DNA from 2 places in the Fictibacillus halophilus genome. Region 1 is predicted to be linked to the other one. Evidence: a T-box and tRNA genes for the amino acid it is inferred to sense, from the RefSeq annotation. Region 1 holds a T-box; the other holds one or more tRNA genes.
What was found. The T-box of region 1 lies ahead of trpS (tryptophan--tRNA ligase). A T-box ahead of a tRNA ligase gene usually reads a tRNA of that ligase, here a tRNA-Trp.

Region 1 (12,006 bases):
AGCACCAAATAACGGGATGTATGTAGAAATCGGTGAAACAGGAAGCATGGTAAATGATCCGCAACAGATCCATTTATCAGCAGGTGATCGATTTCCGGAGACAACGAATCATAACAGAGTTTGGACATATAAACGAAAGCCATAGCAAAAATAAAAACCCGGCATCATATGAACCGGGTTTTTATTTTATATCTCTTCGCTTTTTGCTGGCAATAATTCACCAAGAATAGAGATTATAACTGTAAACACTACTCCGAAAATACAAGCTTTTACGAAATCGAATGTTCCGCCTTGCATTGAAACGAGCACATAAAAAATCATATTACTTAATAATAAAGACCAGATTAACGTCCAAATATAACGCATGCCACATTCACCTCTTTATGTAAACGAATTCTTTACCCTTCTGTATAGTAACAAAAGTTGAGATAAAGGGAAAGATTCTTTATGTAAATAATCGCCCAATAAGCCACAAATGTTAAAAATTTTCATAAATTGTTCAAGCTTAACAGGATAAAGAATGGATACGAAGAAGAAGGTACATATACAATACGGTTATTTCATGGGATGAATTGAGATGGAAGAAAAATTGGAAGAATTGAAAGCGTTGGAAGAACAAGAAGAAAAGAATTTAACTTCGGAAGGAAAACAAACGCTGGAACAACTAAAAAAAGAACTAAATTCTTAGGCAGATAACTTTAGCTAATTTGTTTCCCCTGCATACATTAGTTAAGAAAAGCGAATTCGAGGGGAGAAATGTGAGTATCGACAAACGCACTTTCCAAATAGACAATCAATGGAATATCATTCATCTACCAAAGCAGCCTAACGGTTTTGCCGTGATGATCATCGGTGATTGCAGTCATTATGTTGATGAGCATACGAGTCTTTGGAAACAAAACACTGAACGTGCAAACCTCATCCAATCCCTCAAAAATCAAGGATATACCATCTTTTATTCTAATCTATACGGAAGACATTGGGGCAGTCCGAAAGCAGTCATTCTGGCAAAAAGACTATACCACTATGTTATGAAGCATGAGATTTTAAACCCTAATATTCATTTGATTGCAGAGGGTATGGGATCACTTGTTGCACTGCGTCTCATGGAGGAAATGGAAAAAAATATTCGCTCAGCCCTATTTATTAATCCTTGCATTGACTTGCAGTACCATTTTAATCACGAAAGACAGAACCGGTTATTCTTTAAACGACTGATTCGAGAAATCATATCAGCTTACAATACAGAAGAAGATATTGAGTCACTAATCAATAACATGCCTCAAACAAAGCATCTTACAGCGAAAACACCAGTTCAAATATGGCATGCCGCACGCGGTGTTGCATTTAATTTTAAAGAACATAGCAGATCTTATGAGAAGAGAAGACAAGAAATTGCTGCACCCATATCACTTTCGATACATGTTCCTGAAGCTACATTTAATCCGGCAAGGGCCTTTCAAGAGTATTTTAAAAATTACGAAAAAGTGTTGTAGAAACCTCATTACTTGAATCGTGTAATGGGGTTTTTGTGTGTAAAAAAAGTATCGTATTCTTTCTTGTAACACCATAGGATAGTAAGAGGAGAAAAATGGACTGGAGGCTCTTACATGAAAAAGGCATTTGTAACAGGAGCGGCAGGGTTTATCGGTTACCATTTGTGCAGCCGTTTGTTGGATGAAGAAGTGGACGTCGTCGGCATAGATATGGCAGAATCTCCAGAACGGATTGATTTTATTGCTCGACATGCCGGATTTAAATATCTACCATATGATATAAACGAAACAGATCTTGAACCACATACAAACGGATGTGATGTCATTTTCCACCTAGCTTGTTCAGTCAAGCCAACAGCACCATGGGCTAATATAGAAGATGAAGTACAGCGTAACGTATCCGTTCTTAAAAAAGTCGCATCTATAGCTAATAGTGAAACCAAATTGATCTATGTATCCTCCTATGATGTGTACGGTAAGAGACAAGGAGATGTTTTGGAAACATCACCAAAAAATCCGGAGTCCCTTTTTGGTCTGATAAAGCTTACGGAAGAAAATATCGTTAAACAACTTGCTGAACAGCATGATTTTCCATTTGTTATCATGAGACTGCCGACTGTATATGGACCCGGTCAACCTGAGCATCATACGTACCAACAGGTTATCTCAATAGAAGATCAAGATCAGGAAAGGAATGATTCGATTTCCAAGGATTCTGTCACGGAAGATGTTCTCTTTGTTGATGACGCAGCCGAAGCTTTATTCTTAGCAGGTAAATCAGCTGCGAAAAATGAAATTTATAATATATCAAGTGGCAACCAGAACCAATGGCTCGAAGGGTTAACAGAATTAAAAGCAGATCAATTAACATTCAAAGAAAAAAGAAAGATGCGGATTAAAGGGGAAAAAGCGGAAACTGAACTCGGGTTTCGTGCGAAAACGAAAATAAAAGAAGGTATTATGAAACAGATTATGCATTTTAGGAATAGAAATAAAAAATCAAAACCAAATTCTAAAGAGATATAACAAATGAAAGTGATCCTGGAAGTTTCGGGGTCACTTTTTGTTTGAATTGCCGTGGGCTTGCATGAGAGTATATGTGAGGTTATCTTTGTCGTTGTATGTCAACTCGTCGATAAATGAGGAAAACTTGGTGAATTATCTTTAAAATTCGTCAATATAACTTCGGAATTTTTCTAATTATTCCTAGAATTTCTCTATTTATACTAATACTCTAGAGAGTATTTGAAATCCATTAGTTAGATTGTAAATTAATCATAAAACGTTTATCCATCTCACATTTTTCTTTATAATAGGTAAGGGTTAATAACTCTGTACATAATGTGAAGGAGGAACTTAAAAAATGGATACAGAACGCAACATGAAATTTATGCAGATTGCTATGTCACATCTGCCAGAAGCTCAAGCTTTTTTAGAGAAAAAAGGAATTGAACTTGGTATGGAAGACGTTCAGCCGATGCTTCAGCTCTTAATGAACGTGATGAACGATGCGTACGAACTCGGAAAAGAAGAAAATAAGTAATAAAGAAAAGCCAACCAGCTCGGGTTGGCTTTTTTTACTTCTTTTTAAACGCAGAAAAGATAGGTGAGATCTGTTGTGCGACTTTCACTGATTGGTCGATAACAGCGAAGATTTTATTATAATCTAAAGAGCCTTCTTGCGTTCGAAAAGAATGTAGAAATGGTCGAGGCATCGGTTGTTGAAACGGTGCCGGCATACCTCGGAATCCAGGGCCGCCAAAATGCTGTGGTGGTGGAAAACCTTGATGCATTTGCTGCTGGTTTTGGCCCATTGGAAAACGTCCAGGAAACTGCGGAGGATACATCGATTGCTGTCTAGCTTGAGGATTATGCATATTGAACCACTCCTAATATCAATTTCACTAAACTTACATTTTTCTTCCATACAGGATATGCCCTACGCCTTACATTGGTGAAAAGAAAAGAACTTTAACTAGACAAAATATCAGAGATATCATAAAATTAGTACCAGGTCATAATATTTGATTATAAAAGGTTTTTCATGTACTTACTAAATTGTTGTTTCAAGTTGCTCCCTGCAATGGGAGCGGGGAAAAATTTTCATTAAAAAATAAACTAAAACCAAAGGGGTAATGTTATGAATGCAGGAATCATAGGGATGGGAAGCTATATCCCTGAAAAAATTCTAGCGAACTCCGACCTGGAAAAGATGGTTGATACTAGTGACGAGTGGATTCGAACTCGTACTGGAATCGTCGAACGCAGAATTGCAGAAGAATCAGTAAAAACGTCTCATATGGCTAGATATGCTGCGGAAGAAGCACTAAAAGATGCTGGCATCACTGCAGAAGATATTGATCTTATCGTTGTAGCGACGGTTACACCAGACAATCCATTTCCATCAGTTGCCTGTCAATTGCAAGAATCGTTAGGTGCAAAGAACGCTGTAGGAATGGACGTTAGTGCTGCGTGTGCAGGGTTTATTTATGGTTTGGTCGTTGGAAAGCAGTTCATCGAAACAGGAACGTATAAGAATGTTCTAGTTGTTGGTGCTGAAAAGCTATCTAAGATAACAGATTGGAAAGATCGTAATACAGCTGTCCTTTTTGGAGACGGAGCTGGAGCGGCTATACTTTCTAGTGTTAGTGAAGGCAGAGGAATCCTTTCTTTTGAGCTAGGTTCAGACGGAACAGGAGCAAAACATCTATATCAGAATGAATTTATTCATATGAACGGCAGAGAAGTTTTTAAGTTTGCCGTGCGTCAAATGGGCGAATCTTCCTTGAATGTCGTTCATAAAGCTGGATTGTCAAAGGAAGATGTTGATTTTTTAATTCCGCATCAAGCGAATATTAGAATCATGGAAGCTTCTCGAGAACGTCTAGAGCTTCCAAAAGAAAAAATGGTTATGACGATCGACAAGTTTGGCAATACCTCATCAGCTTCCATACCGATGGCATTAAAAGAAGCACTGAAAGATGGTAGAATAAAAGAAGATCATACAATCGTACTTGTTGGATTTGGTGGAGGATTGACTTGGGGTGCTGTAGCACTTCGTTGGGGCCGATAATCAATAACAGCAAATGTGTATAAAGGAGAGTTGGTTTTACAATGAAAAAAAGAGTAGTCGTAACTGGTCTAGGAGCCGTAACGCCTCTTGGAAACAGTGTAGAAGAAACATGGAAAAAGATTGTTGAAGGTCAAAGTGGTGTAGGACCACTTACAAGAAGAGATAAAGAAAAATTTCCGGTTAAAGTTGCCGCTGAAGCAACAGATTTTAACCCGGAAGATTTTATGGATAAAAGAGAAGCACGTCGTATGGATCGCTTCACGCAATTTGCGGTTGCAGCATCTATTATGGCCGTTAAAGATGCAAACTTAGATATTACAGAAGAAATTGCACCACGTGTAGGGGTATGGATCGGTTCTGGTATCGGTGGAATGGATACACATGAAGAACAATTCCGTATTTTTGAAGCAAAAGGTGTAAGACGTGTGAGTCCCTTCTTCGTACCGATGATGATTCCAGATATGGCATCTGGTCAGGTGTCAATCACAATTGGTGCGAAAGGTATGAACTCATGTACGGTAACGGCTTGTGCATCTGGTGCAAACTCAATCGGAGATGCATTTAAAGTGATCCAACGCGGAGATGCAGATGTAATGGTTACAGGTGGAACAGAAGCGCCGATCACTGATATGGCACTAGCAGGATTCTGCCAGGCTGGTGCCCTTTCAACTAATCCAGATCCAAACACTGCTAGCCGTCCGTTTGATAAGAACAGAACTGGCTTTATCATTGGTGAAGGAGCTGGAATTCTAGTTCTAGAAGAATACGAATTTGCGAAAAAACGCGGTGCTAAGATTTACGCAGAAATCGTAGGTTACGGAGCAACAGGCGATGCTTATCATATTACTCAACCTGCTCCTGGCGGAGAAGGTGGAGCACGTGCAATGAGACAAGCTGTTGAGGATAGTGGTCTAGCGCCTGAAGAGATCTCTTACATTAATGCACATGGAACAAGTACAGATTACAACGATAAATTCGAAACAGCTGCCATTAAAGCTGTGTTTAACGAGCATGCATATAAGATTCCAGTTAGCTCAACCAAATCAATGACAGGCCACTTATTAGGTGCTGCTGGTGGTATCGAAGCAATCTTCTCTGTTAAAGCGATACAAGAGAGTATTCTTCCTCCAACAATCAACTATGAAACACCTGATGAAGAGTGCGATCTTGACTATGTTCCAAATACAGCAAGAAAAGCAGAAGTGAAAGCTGTGCTTAGTAATTCACTAGGTTTCGGTGGGCATAATGCATCATTAGTGTTCAAAAGAATCGAAGAATAATACAAGATCAAACCCCGTTTTCTTTTGAAAGCGGGGTTTTGCATACTTCGAGTTAATTACCTTAATTTAGAATAAAAAGGACAACCTCTGACTATACTGATTTTAAATACAAATCGGCAAAGAAGTGAGGGGTACAGATGTTATATTTACGTGATGTTTGGGTCAACTGGTTTGAAGGAGAAGAGAACGGCTATAACGTTTGTGAGTTTCATGAATGGAGAAAAGACGACTATATTGAATTATTGGATCAAGTACCAATTATTAAAATAGAATCCACACTCTTTCATTATATCGAAAATGATTTGAATGATCTGCCGGATTCCCTACTTGAAGAGGTACATCAAAAAGCTTACGTTAGAAAGAATAACCAACGGGTGCAGCTAGAGCATTGCTTTATTATTACGGACGAAAAGAAATCTCTCATCATAGATACGATGGGTTATAGAATACCAATCCGCAAGAGCAGGCTCATCCCTCGACAAGAACAGCTTGTATTCGAGATGGCAGAGCAGACGGAAACAAAAGTATATACGTTCAGTGAGAAGCAGTTAAGTAAAGAATATCACATTCTATCTCCGAATCCAGACAGCATGAGAGGGTTAACTCGCAAAGAGAGACAACTGAAGCAGCTCTTATTCATGGCTTTAGATCAGCTTCATTCGACAAAAAATGTAGCTGAGATGAGATACTGGTGCACAGAGTGGATGCCAGAGCAATATGGAAGAATTCAGCGGATGGATTTTGATGAAGCGTGGGACGCGTTATATTGTGAATTAAAAAGTGGTTGGTCCAAACAGCATATGGATATGTGTGAACGATTAGTAAAAGGACAACCTTATTTTGAAAAGATTTGGGAGCTTGAGAACGGTACACAAGTGAACTAAGGACGAATGAAATAGATTTAAAATAAGTAAAACCAGCAGGTGATCGAAAGACCACTTCTGCTGGTTTTTTGTTTTTTCTGCTACGTATTATTAAACACGTTTACGAGCTAATCCCATTGCACGCTCTGCTTTATTTAACGTTTTGTTCGCCACACGATTAGCTTTTTCAGCACCGCGATCAAGAATGTCATCCAACTCAGTTGATGCTAAGTACTCCTGATAACGATTTTGGATAGGTTTAAGCGCATTGATGACAGCTTCTGCCACACCTTGTTTAAAGTCGCCATATCCTTTGCCTTCATATTTCTCAACAAGAGATTTGATGCTTTCTCCTGATAACTGTGAATAGATCGTTAAGAGGTTTGAAATACCTGGCTTATTTTCTTTATCGTAAGCGACAACACCTTCTGAGTCAGTGGTAGCACGCTTAATTTTCTTTAAGATCACAGATTCATCATCAAGCATAGAGATGTATGAATTTTGATTTGGATCCGATTTACTCATCTTTTTCTCAGGATCCACAAGTGACATGATTCTAGCACCTTCCGAAGCAATACGAGGCTCTGGAATCACAAAGATTTCGCGGTACTTTTTATTAAAACGTTCAGCGATATCTCGAGTTAATTCAAGATGCTGTTTCTGATCATCTCCAACCGGAACGATACTCGTGTTATAAAGAAGGATATCTGCTGCCATAAGAGGAGGATAGGTTAACAACCCTGCAGATACAGCTTCTTTACCAGTTGATTTATCTTTAAACTGTGTCATGCGCTCAAGTTCGCCAATATATGAAACACATTGCATCATCCATCCCATCTTCGTGTGCGCTGGAACTTCAGATTGAATGAATATTGTTGATTTTTCAGGATCGATTCCGGCTGCTAAATAAAGAGCAGCTAAATTTCGGCTGTTTCTTTTTAATTCAACCGGATCTTGTGCCACTGTAATAGCATGTTGATTAACCACACAAAAGTAGCATTCGTGTTCATTTTGAAGTTCAACAAAATGCCTCATCGCTCCAATGTAGTTACCGATCGTTAAATTCCCGCTCGGCTGAATGCCTGAGAAGATTACAGACATGATTCATCTCTCCTTTGTTTTTAAAAATCAATATAAAAAGGCCCATTCGTCGCCTCTTGCAAGGGACGAATGGACCGCGGTGCCACCCTTATAATTTTCATAATTACAGAAAATCACTCGATTACGTACAGGAAAAGTTCCGATACGCTGTCCATTATATCGTGCGGACATCTACACGCCTGAGCCTACTATAAAGGGTTCGGTCAGAATGCTCAAAAGCCCATTCCATCATGATTCACTGCCTGTTCTCACCAGCCACAGGCTCTCTGAAAGCTTCACATCATGTACTCTTCTTCATCATCGCATGTAACATTTATTTTTTGTAGTATACACAATTTATAAAAGATATGCAACGGCAATTGTAATGAAAGTTAAAAGAAGGCCGCTGTATAAAAACGACTTCATATAAGAGACGTTAATTCGCTCTGATAATTGAAAGTTTGTCTTAAATGAAACCACATCATCGATCTCTGGATGTCTTGATAAAGATCGAGCCACTTTTTTAAAGCTGTACGTTATAAAGTCAAAAAATCCACCTTTCGCTACATAAAGAGCAATACCAATGAGAGCAATCGACAATGAAAAATAAAATAAAGTATTTACGTATTTTTCAAGGGTAAAAGGTCCGGAAGAAATTAAACTAACAACAATTGCTATTACAACAGGGAACGCTGATATAATCAGGATTCTCTTAAATAGTAAGTTCATCTTTAGAAGCCTCCATCTAGTAAGAAATACACCATAAACATAAAGAAATGTATCATATTTTTCGAATTATACCGTCAGACTTTACTCCTATTGTAACAAATGAAATATAAAAATGACGAATTATCTTACAAAGTGAAGCATGTCCTATCCTCACAAAAAATCGAGAATGTAATATTCATGCTAGTTTACACATTTTTTTGGTAAAATTTGTAGAATTATCAGAAAATAAACCTTGTTTAGTAATAGGTACATATACCTATTTTTTGTTAAGAGAAAGTAAATATAATGGGCTTTTTGTAAAACTCTTAAAAAAAATAAATGCACAATTGTTTGAAAACTTGTATAATCGAACTTGTAGATGAAAATGTCTGATAATTCTTGATGCTTTTATCTGCTAACAATTTAACAGGATAAAAAGGGGAGGTCGACTCATGAAGAAGTCAAAATGGTCTTTACTTCTTACATTAGTACTTGTACTAAGCATGTTCTTAGCTGCATGTAGTGGTGGAGACAAAGACAACGCAAGCGATTCTAAAGGCGGCGAAGGCGAGAAAGCAACTGAAAAGCCAAATGAGCCACAAGTACTTAATCTTGTTGATTCATCTGAGATTCCTTCAATGGATTCTTCACAAGCAACAGACTCAGTTTCATTTGAAGTAATGAACAACGTTTTCGAAGGTTTGTACCGTCTTGATAAAGACAACCAACCAACTGAAGGTGTAGCTGCAAGCCATAAAGTAAGTGATGATGGTACAGTTTACACATTTAAACTAAACCCAGACGCTAAATGGAGCGATGGTTCACAAGTAGTAGCGAAAGATTTCGTTTACGCTTGGCAAAAAGCATTACACCCAGATACACTTTCTGAGTATGCTTACATCATGGGACCTGTTAAGAACGCAAACGCGATCCAAACTGATGGGGACCCATTATACGGAAAAGTTGAAGAGCTAGGTGTTAAGGCAATCGATGACACGACTCTTGAAGTTACATTAGAAGCTCCAGCTCCTTATTTCTTAGGACTAACTGGATTCGCAACGTTCTACCCGCAAAAAGAAGAATATGTTAAAAAACAAGCTGACAAGTTCGCACTTGAAGCTAACACGATGATCTATAACGGTCCTTTCGTTCTTTCTGAGTGGAAGCATAACGAAGGATGGCAGTTCAAGAAAAACGACCAATATTGGGACAAAGACACTGTAAAGCTTGACGAAGTTAACGTGAAAATCGTTAAAGACGTAGCTACTGGTGTTAACTTATATGAAACAGGTCAAGTGGATACTGTTGGATTAAACTCAGAGTTCGTTGATCAGTTCCAAGGTAACGAAGATCTTTACACTCGTGGTGAAGCAACTGTGTTCTTCCTTCGTATCAACCAAAAGAAAGAAGAACTTAAAAATGTAAATATCCGTAAAGCGATTGATATGGCTTACGATAAAAAATCACTAGTTGATGTTCTTTTAAACAATGGTTCTAAACCTGCTTATTACTTAGTACCTGGTGAGTTCACAACTAGCCCTGAAGGCAACGAAGATTTCCGCAAAACGAACGGTGATTTTGGTAAGTTCGATGCAGAAGAAGCGAAAAAACTTTGGGCAAAAGGACTTGAAGAAATCGGTAAAAAAGAGCTTACTCTAGAGTTACTTAACTATGATTCTGATAGTGCGAAAAAGACTGGTGAATACATTAAGAACCAATTAGAAAAGAATCTACCTGGTTTGAAAGTATCTATTAAAGCTCAACCGTTCAAGCAAAAGCTTGAGTTAGAATCTGCTGGGGAATATGACTTCTCTTATGCAGGTTGGGGTCCTGACTACCAAGATCCTATGACTTTCCTTGATATGTTTGTTACTGATGGAGCACATAACCAAATGGGTTACTCTAACCCTAAATATGATGAGCTAATTAACGGTGCGAAGAAAGAAACTGACGTTAATAAGCGTTGGGAAATGATGCTTGAAGCAGAGAAAGTTCTTTTCGAAGATCAAGCGATCTCTCCTTTGTTCCAATCTGGTGTTACTGGACTTCGTAAGCCTTACGTTAAAGGTGTAGTTAACCACTTATTTGGAGCTGATGTTTCTTACAAGTGGATCTATATCGATGGCAAGCAACAATAATTGTACTATTGAAAAATAGTAAATAGTTTTTCTCAGGAGAGTACATGTGTTCCTGACATGTACTCTCTTTTTTGCCATGAAAAGGGTAGATGGAAATTTTTAAATGATAAGAAAGAAATCAGAAAATGTCGAAAAAAGAATATTTTCTATTGATATAAAATATTTTGTCCCTTAAGATAGATATTACAGAAAGATTTCAAAATATTAAGGCTTGAAACATTTGGGGGAGGTGTTTGTAATGTTGCGTTATATTACACAGCGAATTTTATACATGATATTAACTTTGCTGATCATTGCAACGATTACATTCTTTTTAATGAAGTTGTTACCGGGTTCTCCATTTAACAACCAAGATAAGTTAACGGAAACTCAAAGATACGCACTAAATGAAAAATACGGGTTAAATGACCCGGTGCCTGTTCAGTACATTAACTATATTACGAAATTGGCACAGGGTGATTTAGGATATACGTTTCAGTTTGATGGACGTACCGTCAATTCATTGATTGTCAATGGTATGGGACCATCAGCTACTGTTGGTTTTGAAGCTTTGCTTTTTGGTACAATAGTCGGCTTGTTACTGGGTATTATGGCTGCGTTGAAACATAATACGTTCTTAGATTATGGTGCTATGGTCATCGCTGTATTCGGTATTGCGATCCCTTCATTTGTTTTTGCGGGACTTTTGCAATACTACGTAGGTGTGAAACTACAGTGGCTTCCTGTTGCATTTTGGAACGGGCCAGAATATCACATATTGCCAGCATTCTCTTTATCCGTAGGAGTTATAGCAACAGTAGCTCGTTTTATGCGTACTGAAATGCTTGAAATACTTGGTACTGATTACATCCTTATGGCTCGTTCTAAAGGAGTTAGTAAAGCATCTGTTATTTTCAAACACTCTGTAAGAAACAGTTTGATTCCAATTATTACAATACTAGGGCCAATGGCAATAGGACTAATTACAGGATCACTTGTAATTGAAAACATTTTTGCAATCCCTGGAATTGGTGAACAGTTCGTAAAAGCTATTCAAGTTAACGACTACCCTGTAATAATGGGTACAACAATTTTCTATAGTTTCTTAATCGTAGCGATTATTCTAATCGTAGATATTTTATATGGAATCATCGATCCACGTATTCGTGTAGCAGGAGGTAAATCATAATGAGCATGTCAGAACGTAAATTAACACCTGATTTATTCCGCCCAGCGAACCTTGATTCTACCAGAGCCGAACAAATTTCTAAACCAAGCTTAAGCTTCTGGCAAGATGCCTTTAGACGTCTTAAACAAAACAGAGGGGCAATGTTAGGACTTTTCGCTATCGCTTTCATAATCGTCTTTTCATTAATAGCTCCGACTTTA
Region 2 (12,006 bases), 860 kb from region 1:
CCCCCCTCAAGATGAGATTTCCCATCACGCAAGTGAGTAAGACCCCTTAGAGATGATGAGGTTGATAGGTCTAGTGTGGAAGCGTGGTGACACGTGGAGCTGACAGATACTAATCGGTCGAGGGCTTATCCTTAAAAAGCATAACGTTTGGAAACGTCGTATCTAGTTTTGAGAGAACATCTCTCAATATAATTTGGTTCAGTGATGATGGCAAAGAGGTCACACCCGTTCCCATACCGAACACGGAAGTTAAGCTCTTTAGCGCCGATGGTAGTTGGGGGTTTCCCCCTGTTAGAGTAGGACGTCGCTGAGCCAATACATATTCCACAGTAGCTCAGTGGTAGAGCTATCGGCTGTTAACCGATCGGTCGTAGGTTCGAGTCCTACCTGTGGAGCCATATTGGAGAGCTGTCCGAGAGGTCGAAGGAGCACGATTGGAAATCGTGTATACGGTCAACCCCGTATCAAGGGTTCGAATCCCTTGCTCTCCGCCAGATACATACTCTCTAGCTCAAAAATCTGGCCCGTTGGTCAAGCGGTTAAGACACCGCCCTTTCACGGCGGTAACACGGGTTCGAATCCCGTACGGGTCACCACTTATACATAACGATTTTAAAATATGGAGGATTAGCTCAGCTGGGAGAGCACCTGCCTTACAAGCAGGGGGTCGGCGGTTCGAACCCGTCATCCTCCACCATTAATTTTTATATCATATTCATATCATCGCGGGGTGGAGCAGTCTGGTAGCTCGTCGGGCTCATAACCCGAAGGTCGCAGGTTCAAATCCTGTCCCCGCAACCAATTTTATTTCATGGACAACGTCGAGATTACTTCTTGACCATGAAATATCTGTAGTGCCCTTAGGGTGCAACCAATTTTATTTCATGAATGGACTCGTGGTGTAGTGGTTAACATGCCTGCCTGTCACGCAGGAGATCGCCGGTTCGACCCCGGTCGGGTCCGCCATTTTTATTTAAACGGTGGCTTTACAACACCAAGATTTTTTTCTTGGCTCGATAGCTCAGTCGGTAGAGCAGAGGACTGAAAATCCTCGTGTCGGCGGTTCGATTCCGTCTCGAGCCACCATTTTTTTTTGCCGGTTTAGCTCAATTGGTAGAGCAACTGACTTGTAATCAGTAGGTTGGGGGTTCAAGTCCTCTAGCCGGCACCAGTTTTTTCTTCCTGAATTGGAACAAAAAACTTATTGAAAAACAGGGTGATTATGTTTTATAATAAAACCTGTCTTCATTCGTGGAGGGGTAGCGAAGTGGCTAAACGCGGCGGACTGTAAATCCGCTCCCTCCGGGTTCGGCGGTTCGAATCCGTCCCCCTCCACCATCTTTTATTCCTTATATAGGGGCATAGTTTAAAGGTAGAACGAAGGTCTCCAAAACCTTTGGTGTGGGTTCGATTCCTACTGCCCCTGCCAATTTTAATACTGTGGCGGTCGTGGCGAAGTGGTTAACGCATCGGATTGTGGTTCCGACATTCGGGGGTTCGATTCCCCTCGTCCGCCCCATTTAAATTTTGGGCTATAGCCAAGCGGTAAGGCATCGCACTTTGACTGCGACATGCGTTGGTTCGAATCCAGCTAGCCCAGCCATTTTTATTTTTATAACATAAGATGATTTTAACAACATATTATAAGTTAATTAAATGTTTGCGGAAGTAGTTCAGTGGTAGAATACAACCTTGCCAAGGTTGGGGTCGCGGGTTCGAATCCCGTCTTCCGCTCCATTTTTGTTTTCTGGCGGCATAGCCAAGTGGTAAGGCACGGGTCTGCAAAACCCTTATCCCCCGGTTCGAATCCGGGTGCCGCCTCCATAAATTCCAATTCAAAAAAGATTCAAATGCCGGTGTGGCGGAATTGGCAGACGCGCACGACTCAAAATCGTGTTCCTTCTGGAGTGTCGGTTCGACCCCGACCACCGGTACCATTTTACTTAACTTAACATTTAAACTTAAGACTTCTCACCTTTGTGGGGAGTTTTTTTATTTGCTTTTAAACTTTATACTTTAATTAACGATGAATATATTCAAGTTACGAAAGGGTACTGATCAATGAGAGATTTCTTCAATAAAATGAAAAATGATCTAGGCATTATTTTAAATGATGTTCAAAAGAATGCTGTTATGAAGACAGAAGGACCCCTTCTATTACTTGCTTCACCTGGTTCTGGAAAAACAACCACAGTCATTATGAGAATCGGTTATTTAATTATGGAAAAAGGAATACATCCTTCTCGTATAAAGGCTGTTACGTTCAGTAAGGCGTCAGCCAATGATATGAAAGAGCGTTTCGCAAAATTTTATCCTGATCTCCCTTCTGTGGACTTTTCGACCATTCATAGCTTTGCTTTTGAGGTAGTCAGGAATCATTATAGAAATTTAGGAATCCCCTTTACAATTATAGAGGGTGATCACGATTTAGATGAGGGTTCGGCAGGAAACTTTCAATACAACAAAAAACTTATGCTGAGACATTTATTCAAGTCCGTTGTTGGGGAAAACGTAACCGAAGATCAAATGGAGGAGCTCACCACTTATATTAGTTACATAAAAAACAAGATGATACCTATCGAACGTTGGTCAGAAGTTTCTTGTGATGTTCCGAAGGCTGAAGAGATATTTAAACATTATGAGGAACTCAAACGTTCTGATTCGCATCATGTATTGTTAGACTTTGATGATATGCTCACGATCGGAAATGATGTATTAGAAAAGAATGAGCAGGTGTTACGTCATTATCAAAACAGATATGACTATTTCTTAACCGATGAAAGTCAGGATACATCGCTTGTGCAGCATTCCATTATAGAAAAAATGGTTTCTACTCATCGAAATTTATGTGTTGTGGCCGATGATGACCAATCTATTTATAGCTGGAGAGGTGCTGAGCCTTCGTATTTACTTAAATTTAAGGAAAAGTACAGTGATGCATCTATTTTGTTTATGGAGCAAAATTATCGCTCATCTGAGGATATTGTTAACGTTGCTAATTCGTTTATTAAAAGAAATAAAAATAGATATGAAAAAAATATGTTCACTCAAAATCCTTCACAGCAACCGATTGAAGTAAAACAACTCGTTAATTTTAAAGAGCAATCCAAATACTTGATACGTGAACTGAATGAAGTCGTTGATCTAAAGGAAATCGCTATTTTATATCGTAACAATTCGTCATCCATTGGATTGATGAATGATTTAGAACGAGCAGGAATTCCGTTTTATATGAAGGATGCTGATAATCGTTTCTTTTCACATTGGGTAGTTCAAGATATATTGAATTTTATGCGAATGGCCTTTACAGACAAGAGACCAGACATTTTAGAAAAAATTCATTTAAAGTTTAACGGCTATATTTCGAAGCAGCAGATGCAAGCACTCAAACAACTGAACAATAACGATTCTGTATTTGATAACCTGCTAAAACATGTGAAACTACAGGAGTATCAAGTAAAACTTCTAAAGGCTAGTAAAGAGACCTTTAAAGAAATGAAGGAGATGAAGCCTCTTCAAGCTATTCGTGTGATCAGAGATCGATTAGGATATGACAAAGCCATAGAAAAGATTAGTAAGAGCCTAGGTTTTCGAATGGATTATTTAGTGGGGATCTTAAACACACTCGAAGAAATTGCAACAGATCTTGAGAGCCTTGAGGATTTTGCTAAACGATTAAAGCATCTTGAATTCGTTCTGAAGACAGCAAAAAAGAAGAAGGGGCATGACGCGATAACACTTTCTACCTTTCATAGTGCGAAAGGGCTCGAATTTGAGAGGGTATATATGATTGATGTAGTGGACGGAATCATCCCATCTAAAGAAGATCGTACTGATCATCAAATGTTAGAAGAAGCAGCTCGTTTATTTTACGTAGGGATGACGCGTGCCAAGAAACAATTAACCCTAGTGACGTATCCTTATCGAGATGGGAAAAAAGTTGAAGAATCTGTGTTTGTAACGGATGTTAAAAATATATTAGATCCAACAAGAATGACGAAATCTGAACCTATAAAAAAGAATGTAAAAAAGATTAATGGAGTACCTTTTAATCCGAATAGCATCAAAAAGAAGGAAGAATTACAAGTTGGTCTAAGTGTTACTCACCGTGTATTTGGGACTGGAGAGATAACAGAGGTCAGTGAAGAATTTATTTCTCTAAAATTTCAGTCTAAGGAAAAGAAATTATTAATCAGTGCGTGTTTGGAAATGGGACTTTTAGAGCCTTTAGTTCACACGTGATAAACAGTTTTTTATCTAATCTTATATTATAACAGGACTTAATACCTCATTATTATTTAATATTTTACAATTTTCTGATAAATAAGAAGGATTTATTCCTATCTCTTCCGAATAATACATTCTAGTAGAAGTGAATACCTGTTCATTTTTACAGAATGTATTTTATATTAGGGGAGAACGGGGGTAAAGGGATGAACGCTTTTCGTTTGTTTGTGGCAGAAATGGCGAAGTTAGTAGGAAAAAAGGGTCTGCTGATCTCAGTCATTGCTGCGTTGCTCGTACCTGTCGTCTATGGTGGTATACTTCTATCACCAAAATGGGGGCCTTACGACAACTTGTCAAACTTGCCTGTTGCGGTAGTCAACAAGGACAAGGGGGCTTTATCGGACGATGAGCCGATCAATGTAGGAAAAGATCTTGTCGCAGATTTAAAGAAAGGAAAAGATCTCGGTTGGGAATTTGTAAGTGCTGAGGAAGCAAAAGAAGGCCTCGATAGTCTGAAATATTACATGGTTATTGAGATTCCAGAGGATTTTTCACAAAGGGTAACAACTGTTTTAAGTGATAATCCCGAGAAGCTTCAGCTTACGTATATTCAAAACGAAGGATTAAATTTCATGGCAGCACAAGTCACAAGAAGTGCGACTGAAAAGCTCAGAGAAAAACTGGGAGATAAAATTACGGAGAAGTATGCGAACAACATGTTCGCCAGTCTCGGTGATGTATCAGAAGGTTTTCAATCAGCTGCAGATGGATCTGCGAAATTAAATACGGGAATGACTGATCTACGAGATGGAACAAACACACTTTTGGAATCGCTTACAAATAAAGCGGCTGATATTTCAAAGCTTGCGAGTGGTGCAAAAGAACTTAAAAATGGTGTAGGACAAATGGCTAGTTCTTTGTCAGCCAAACAGCCGGATATTAGCAAACTGGCAAATGGTTCATCGCAACTAAGTGCTGGTATGAAGGAAATGCTTTCTTCTCTTCAATCTAGATCAGGTGATATTTCAAAGCTTGCGGCAGGTTCAGCTGCAGCTAATGAAGGAACAGGACTTTTATTACAAAATTTAAAAGATAAACAATCTGGAGTAAAAGACCTTGCAGCGGGTGCGAAACAACTTGGAGACAGCATACCGCAACTAAAAGCAGGAACAACGGGGATCTTAACAGGACTAAAAGGTGTTCAAAGTGCGATCAAGAATGAAATCGCTCCTGGAACACAGCAGATCTCGCAAGGCGTTGCTCAAGTAGCAGATGAATCTGCAAACCTAGGTAAGGGGCTGCAAGTGTTATCAAGTGATTTAAAGGCATATTTAGAGCAACACCCTGAACTATCCAAGGATCCTGCTTTTATGAAGATTTATGGTACGAGCCAAGCTATCACAACAGCTGCTACTGATCCAGCAAAAGCACAAAAGCTCCAGTCACTACAACAAGGAGCTGCAAAAATCGCAGGAGCTTTCACTGCAAATGCTGAACCTAATCCAAAGTCTGTCGCTGATGGGGTAAATCAGCTTGTAGCTGGCCAAACGTCAGTGGACAACGGTGTTGCGACATTAAGCCAAAAGGTACCTCTGCTTCAACAAGGGACCGCGTCGATTGAGAGTGGCTGGAACACGATGGTAGGTAAGGTAGGAGAGCTGCACGCAGGAACGTCGCAGATTGCTGCAGGAAACCAATCAGTGAACACGGGTTGGACATCTTTGACAAAAGGCGCATCCCAACTTAATGACGGTGCAACCCAAGTATCAGCAGGTAACTCTTCTGTTGAAAAAGGCTGGCGTGACCTAACTTCAGGCGCAACAAAGATTAATGATGGTATGTCACAGGTGAGTGATGGAAACGCAACAGTTGAAAAAGGCTGGGGTGACTTAACGGAAGGTGTAACCAAATTAAATGATGGTGCAGGGAAATTAAATGATGGAAGTAACGAGTTATCATCAGGTCTAAAAGATGGTGCAGAGAAAACAGGAGCGATTAAAGCGGCCAATGATAAGAATCTAAGCATGTTTTCTTCGCCTGTTGAGTTGAAGAGTGAAACCGTCAATAAATATCCACTCTATCGTGATTCAACAGCTCCTTATGTTCTTTCACTAGCTCTATTCGTTGGAATCTTAATCATGTCGATGTTCATCAACTTTAGGAAACCAGAAGAAGTTTCAGCATTCTCTTGGTTCGGTGCTAAATTCATGAACCTAGGTGCACTGGCTGTTGTACAGGCATTACTTCTTTCGACGGTTGTTCTGCTCGTCTTAAATGTGAAAACTGAAAATCCACTTGGATTTATAGGTTTTGCGGTTTTTGTAAGTTTAGTATTTACTGGAATCGTCTTATTTTTTGCATCGTTAGGGAACATCGGACGATTCATCGCGTTCGCATTAGTGATTTTACAGCTTTCAACGACAGGTGCTAACTTGCCGATCGATATGCTGCCAGAGAATTTGCGTGCGCTAAGTGAATTTTTGCCGTTCACGTATTCCATCGCGGGATTTAAGGCATTGATTTCATTGGGCAGTACGAGCTCTGCATTCTCCAATATGGGAATATTGTTCATCTATCTATTAAGTTTTAGTTTATTGTCGATCGCAGTCTATCTGTTTGCAAAGCCAAAAAGCGAACCGAAAAATCTAGATTTAGCGAGCTGATCAACATCAATGGGTTACAAAAAAAAGTTCCTGGCAACTTAAGCCGGGAACTTTTTTTTGAATCTTCTTCTTGTACACTGAATATGTAGGTGTAAAGGAGGTTATTTCTCTAATGTATAGAGACCGGCGTGCTACAGTATGTCTGATATTAATGACCATCTCCTTCGTTTCAATCCTCTTCATTTCTGCTGATATTTTTCACTATATGCACATGATTAATGGTCTGTTGATCAGGCTTTTTCAATCCGTTCGCTTGTTATTTGTCATGGTAATCCTTTTTCTCTTTTCTATCCTTGTATTATTTCGATATTTATAGATGAGTTCGATACCCCTTTTTTTAAAGGGGTTTTTATTTTGATAAAAAAGCATAATGTTTTATCAGTAAAATAAAATAGTTCAAAAGCCATACATATCTCATCATGAGGAGGAGATTTAATGAAATGGGAATTATTGAAGTTTAAGAAGAAGTGGGTCTACTTTAGCTTAATGGCGTTGGTTTTAGTGGCGATTACCGCTATTTCAGCACATGCGATAGGTTACAACAAAGCTTCTGTTCTTCTCAAAGATAAAAAAGTGGTAGTAAGGGAAATTGATGGTGAGATCAAAGAATGGAAGAAAGAGTTAGAAAATATAGAAGAAAACGTTGAAGCGATGGAGGAAGAGGAAAGCAGTAAACAAGCTGAATTGGATGGGCTTCAAATACAGGTTGATGAAGCTTCGGAAATGATTAGCCAAAAAGAGACTATTCAAAAAGAACTGGATGAATTGGGCGTTCAAGTAAAAGGAAGGAAAGATGAACTAAAAAAACTTGGTGGAGAGATCGCAAATAAAAAAAATGAGCTTGATACTTTAAATAAAGGCATTCTTATTAAGAAAAAAGAGCCAAGAACCTTAGTAGCCGGCGTATTTATAGCGGGTAAAGATATTGCTCCAGGAAGATATAAAGTAGAGCCCGTGAATGGATTTGGAAATTACTTTGTAAACGGGGGAAGTAAAGTCAATATCATCTTAGGAAGAGGGGATGACCTGTTTCTTCCTGAATATGTGTTCGAATTGGATGAAGGAGACGAGATTGAAGCAACATTGTCCGTGAAATATACGTTAGTAGATTAATAAAAAATTTAGGCAGGAGATTTTTTTAAGAAAGTATAAAGAACTTGTCATAAATGTCCTACTTGCTGCTTATATATAGAACAAGTTAGTTGTAGGTTTTAATGCAGGGCTTCGTTGATCCAATGAAGCCCTGCATTTTTTTGTACTATAAAGCGCAATTTTTATATATTGACGAGTTTGCCTATTTTATTGAAACTTTCACACGATATATTCACCAATTTCCCCATTATATTGACGAGTTTGTATGCTATATCGACGAGTCTACATCATTCGACATCAGCTGTATTTAATGATAACTTGTGGCCAAACGAGCATTTCGTAATTTAAACAACTGTTTAAATCACCTGAATCTCAGCACTCCCACCATTCACTTGAGTGAACATCTTTGCCATAGAATCCAAGAGTTCATGCGCTTCATTTTCATTCATAGATGGCTGCAGGTACACGATATGCAGTGCATTCTTAACGCTCTCATCTACCATCGTGCGTTTTGAATCTACGATTGGACTGCCAAAGGCACCAACATCGTCTCTAGACAGTAACTTACCTTCCATGTTCATCTCACGCCCGTTTAACCCTTCATACGTATCTTTAGCACCGCCAATTAGAATCTCCACATCGCCTTCAATCTTATCAAGGTTGTAAAGACCGATTGGAATCGCAAATCGGATAGAAAAGAAGTTGTTAACATCAACGCCAGAATTAATCGGAGGTAGGTCCTTGCCGCTTAAAACGCGACGCAACAATGCTTCCGAAGCGGGACGATATCTGGAGGGGTCCATTCCTAATGTTTTAAACACGTGACGATATTCAGCCACTCCAGGATAATCGGCAGCATTTTTTTCTTCAAGTCGCAAGGATTCTGTAAATAGCTGGAACCTGCCTTTAATCATTTGCGGTGATTCGCTAATCGCGATATTATGGTATGTAAGTGTGCCTATTTTAAAGTTCGGGACAAGCTCGTTTAGTTTAGGATTAATTGTGATCATCATGTAACCCCGTTTCTTATTTAAGTAATAGTAGTTTATCATAATTGTGGAAAATAAATGTAAAGGAGGGATATGCGTGACAAGTGCCCAGTTGAAGGAAGAGATTGTTGCATATAGTAAAGAAATCGGAATCGACAAAATTGGTTTTGCACATGCTGATGTATTTGCTGAGCTCAAAGAACGTCTCCGATTACAGCAAGACCTTAACTATCAATCAGGATTTGAAGAAAGTGATATAGAAAAGAGAACAGAGCCAAGTCGGCTCTTGTCGGGAGCTTCCAGTATTATTTCAATCGCTCTTGCATATCCCTCCAAGATGAAAGATGCTCCGAGAAGTGTTCGAGGAGAGCGCAGAGGAATTTTTTGCAGAGCATCATGGGGTAAAGATTACCACCATATATTAAGAGAAAAGCTCTCATTACTGGAAGCTTTTATTATAGAAAAAGTTCCAGATGCCACTGTGAAATCAATGGTAGACACAGGTGAACTTTCTGATCGTGCTGTTGCTGAAAGGGCTGGGATTGGATGGAGTGCCAAAAACTGTGCCATCATGTCACCGGAGTTTGGTTCTTACATGTATCTCGGTGAAATGATCACAAACATTGCGTTTCCTGCAGACACACCAATGGAAGATCAGTGCGGTTCATGCAACAAATGTGTCGATGCATGTCCGACTAATGCTCTTGTACAGGGAGGACAGCTTGATTCGTCAAAATGTATCGCCTTTTTAACACAAACGAAAGGATTTTTGCCTGATCAGTATAGAGATAAGCTCGGTAACCGTTTATATGGTTGTGATACGTGTCAGACCGTTTGTCCTGAAAATAAGGGAAAAGATTTTCATCATCATGTGGAAATGGAACCTGACCCAGAGATTGCAAAACCCCTCTTAAAGCCATTGTTGTCGATGAGCAATAGAGAGTTCAAAGAGAAATTCGGCCATGTTTCTGGTAGCTGGAGAGGGAAAAAGCCTATTCAGCGAAATGCGATTATCGCTTTAGCTCATTTTAAAGATGAAACAGCTATTCCAGATTTAGTAACGGTACTCCATAATGACCCACGACCCGTTATAAGAGGAACTGCGGCATGGGCCATAGGTAAGATTGGCGGGATAAATGCGGAATTGGAACTATTATCTGCAAAAGAGCGTGAAAAAGACGATTTGGTCACGTTAGAGATTGAAAAAGGACTGAAAATGGTTCGAAATCAAGAAATTTCGTAATCGCAAATGTTTGGAGTGTCCGATATAGTAAGGTCAAGTAATGAAAAGAAGGGATAATTATGTGTCAGATTAAAACGTTACTCTATTACGAAGAAATGGAAAGCGTAATCGGACCGTTAACAATCATTGCAACGGAGAACGGAATCTGCCGTCTCGATTTTGGTTCAATGGAGGATAACCTTCCAACTTTACGTTCATGGATGGCGAAACATTTTATTAAAGGAGAACTTATACACTCTCCAGAACGATTGGACGATGCCGTTCAACAACTACACGCTTACTTTGCAGGCAACCTGCATGAATTTAGCGTGAACTATGATTTATTTGGTACCGCTTTTCAAAAAAAGGTATGGAACCAGCTAACGAGTATTCCTTATGGCGTAACTTGTTCGTATAAGGAAGTGGCTCAAGGCATTGGTGCACCAAAAGCCGTTCGAGCTGTAGGCAGCGCGAACAACCAAAATCCCGTACCTGTTTTTATTCCATGTCACCGAGTGATTGGAAGTAATGGAGCACTTGTAGGCTATGGCGGGGGATTAGATAAAAAAGAAATATTGTTATCGATCGAACAGAATAGCTGCAAGAAGACATCCTAGAGAGCCCTTAAAGGGTTCTTTTTTTTGATATCTCACTCATATGTTAGTAGAAGCAGGAGGGATGTCTGATGTGGATGGAAACACTTAAAGCTTATATCCAAAACCAATCTCAATGGATGATACATGCAGATGCAGACGGAAGAGGCTTCTTTTTAAGAGAAGAACAAGAGAGTTTTATTCGAAAAAAACAAATGTATACCGATAGAAATGCATTTATCGTGAACAATCAAACGAACGGAAGCGTATTACGAACGACTGAGTCCGAAGATAAGGTTCAAGTGGATTATTTGGTGCATTATAGTTTCTTGATCAAACACGGGTTTGATTTTTATGTGGAAGAGATCTCTCAAGAGCGACGTGCTACTTTTCAAGACGGTGATATGAAAAGCGATGAACCTGTGAATGTGGAAGGAAACTACAGAGAACTTCCAAAGATTGAGCGGGAGAACGAGTCGATCGCACCAACGAAGGGCGGTTATGATAGACTTGCTGCTGTACGTTATGCAGAGAGATGGTGGAATACATTTAATCCTGCTTATAAATCTTTTGAGAATGATTGCACGAACTATATTTCTCAAAGTCTTCATGCAGGTGGCATTCCGATGACTTCTCAATCTATTAAATCGAAGGGCTGGTGGATGCGAAATAACTCTTGGAGCTATAGCTGGTCGGTAGCAAATGCGATGAGATGGTATTTGAGCGGCTCTAAATCAAGTCTCCAGGCGCAAGAGAAATCTGCGGCACACCTGTTATTGCCGGGAGATGTGATCTGCTATGACTTTGATGGAGATGGTCACTATCAGCATACGACGATTGTGGTCGCAAAGGATCCTTCAGGAGAACCACTCGTAAATGCCCATACAACAAACAGCAGAATGAGATATTGGGGTTATGAGGATTCTACTGCGTACACAAAGCGCATTCAATATAAATTTTTTCATATTCTTTAAGAAGAAGCTTACCTTCAGAGAGTGATATTCCAAAAAAAGTGCTATAATAAGTACTTGTTGGAATATTGTTTTTGAGGTGAGCTTTTTGGCTATACATGTCGTTTTATTTGAACCGTTAATTCCTGCGAACACAGGAAACATCGCACGTACGTGTGCAGGAACAGGTGCACATCTGCATCTCATTCATCCACTTGGATTTTCTTTAGAAGACAAATATTTAAAGCGTGCTGGCCTTGATTATTGGGA

Region 2: it encodes a tRNA-Trp, which carries the amino acid that the T-box ahead of trpS (tryptophan--tRNA ligase) is inferred to sense. The anticodon was not compared.

What each region holds. Positions count from the first base shown of each region.
Region 1 is NZ_JAEACF010000001.1:859,262-871,267, forward strand. It holds gene I5J82_RS04545 (YjzC family protein) at 1-145, shown strand, start outside; gene I5J82_RS04550 (YjzD family protein) at 187-366, opposite strand; gene I5J82_RS04555 (alpha/beta hydrolase) at 759-1,496, shown strand; gene I5J82_RS04560 (NAD-dependent epimerase/dehydratase family protein) at 1,611-2,522, shown strand; gene I5J82_RS04565 (ComZ family protein) at 2,860-3,039, shown strand; gene I5J82_RS04570 (YppG family protein) at 3,074-3,373, opposite strand; gene I5J82_RS04575 (beta-ketoacyl-ACP synthase III) at 3,637-4,569, shown strand; gene fabF (beta-ketoacyl-ACP synthase II) at 4,611-5,849, shown strand; gene I5J82_RS04585 (YjbA family protein) at 5,987-6,733, shown strand; gene trpS (tryptophan--tRNA ligase) at 6,824-7,813, opposite strand; T-box leader at 7,872-8,123, opposite strand; gene I5J82_RS04595 (DUF3899 domain-containing protein) at 8,150-8,521, opposite strand; gene I5J82_RS04600 (peptide ABC transporter substrate-binding protein) at 8,953-10,638, shown strand; gene opp3b (oligopeptide ABC transporter permease) at 10,877-11,806, shown strand; gene opp3C (oligopeptide ABC transporter permease) at 11,806-12,006, shown strand, end outside.
Region 2 is NZ_JAEACF010000001.1:56-12,061, forward strand. It holds partial or broken rRNA gene I5J82_RS00005 (23S ribosomal RNA) at 1-133, shown strand, start outside; rRNA gene rrf (5S ribosomal RNA) at 198-313, shown strand; tRNA gene I5J82_RS00015 (tRNA-Asn) at 324-398, shown strand; tRNA gene I5J82_RS00020 (tRNA-Ser) at 403-494, shown strand; tRNA gene I5J82_RS00025 (tRNA-Glu) at 522-596, shown strand; tRNA gene I5J82_RS00030 (tRNA-Val) at 622-697, shown strand; tRNA gene I5J82_RS00035 (tRNA-Met) at 725-801, shown strand; tRNA gene I5J82_RS00040 (tRNA-Asp) at 891-966, shown strand; tRNA gene I5J82_RS00045 (tRNA-Phe) at 1,011-1,086, shown strand; tRNA gene I5J82_RS00050 (tRNA-Thr) at 1,096-1,171, shown strand; tRNA gene I5J82_RS00055 (tRNA-Tyr) at 1,254-1,338, shown strand; tRNA gene I5J82_RS00060 (tRNA-Trp) at 1,356-1,429, shown strand; tRNA gene I5J82_RS00065 (tRNA-His) at 1,444-1,519, shown strand; tRNA gene I5J82_RS00070 (tRNA-Gln) at 1,529-1,603, shown strand; tRNA gene I5J82_RS00075 (tRNA-Gly) at 1,663-1,737, shown strand; tRNA gene I5J82_RS00080 (tRNA-Cys) at 1,750-1,824, shown strand; tRNA gene I5J82_RS00085 (tRNA-Leu) at 1,853-1,937, shown strand; gene I5J82_RS00090 (ATP-dependent helicase) at 2,062-4,242, shown strand; gene I5J82_RS00095 (YhgE/Pip domain-containing protein) at 4,434-6,890, shown strand; gene I5J82_RS00100 (hypothetical protein) at 7,326-8,003, shown strand; gene I5J82_RS00105 (B3/B4 domain-containing protein) at 8,339-8,992, opposite strand; gene queG (tRNA epoxyqueuosine(34) reductase QueG) at 9,069-10,214, shown strand; gene I5J82_RS00115 (methylated-DNA--[protein]-cysteine S-methyltransferase) at 10,274-10,810, shown strand; gene I5J82_RS00120 (amidase domain-containing protein) at 10,879-11,760, shown strand; gene trmL (tRNA (uridine(34)/cytosine(34)/5-carboxymethylaminomethyluridine(34)-2'-O)-methyltransferase TrmL) at 11,846-12,006, shown strand, end outside.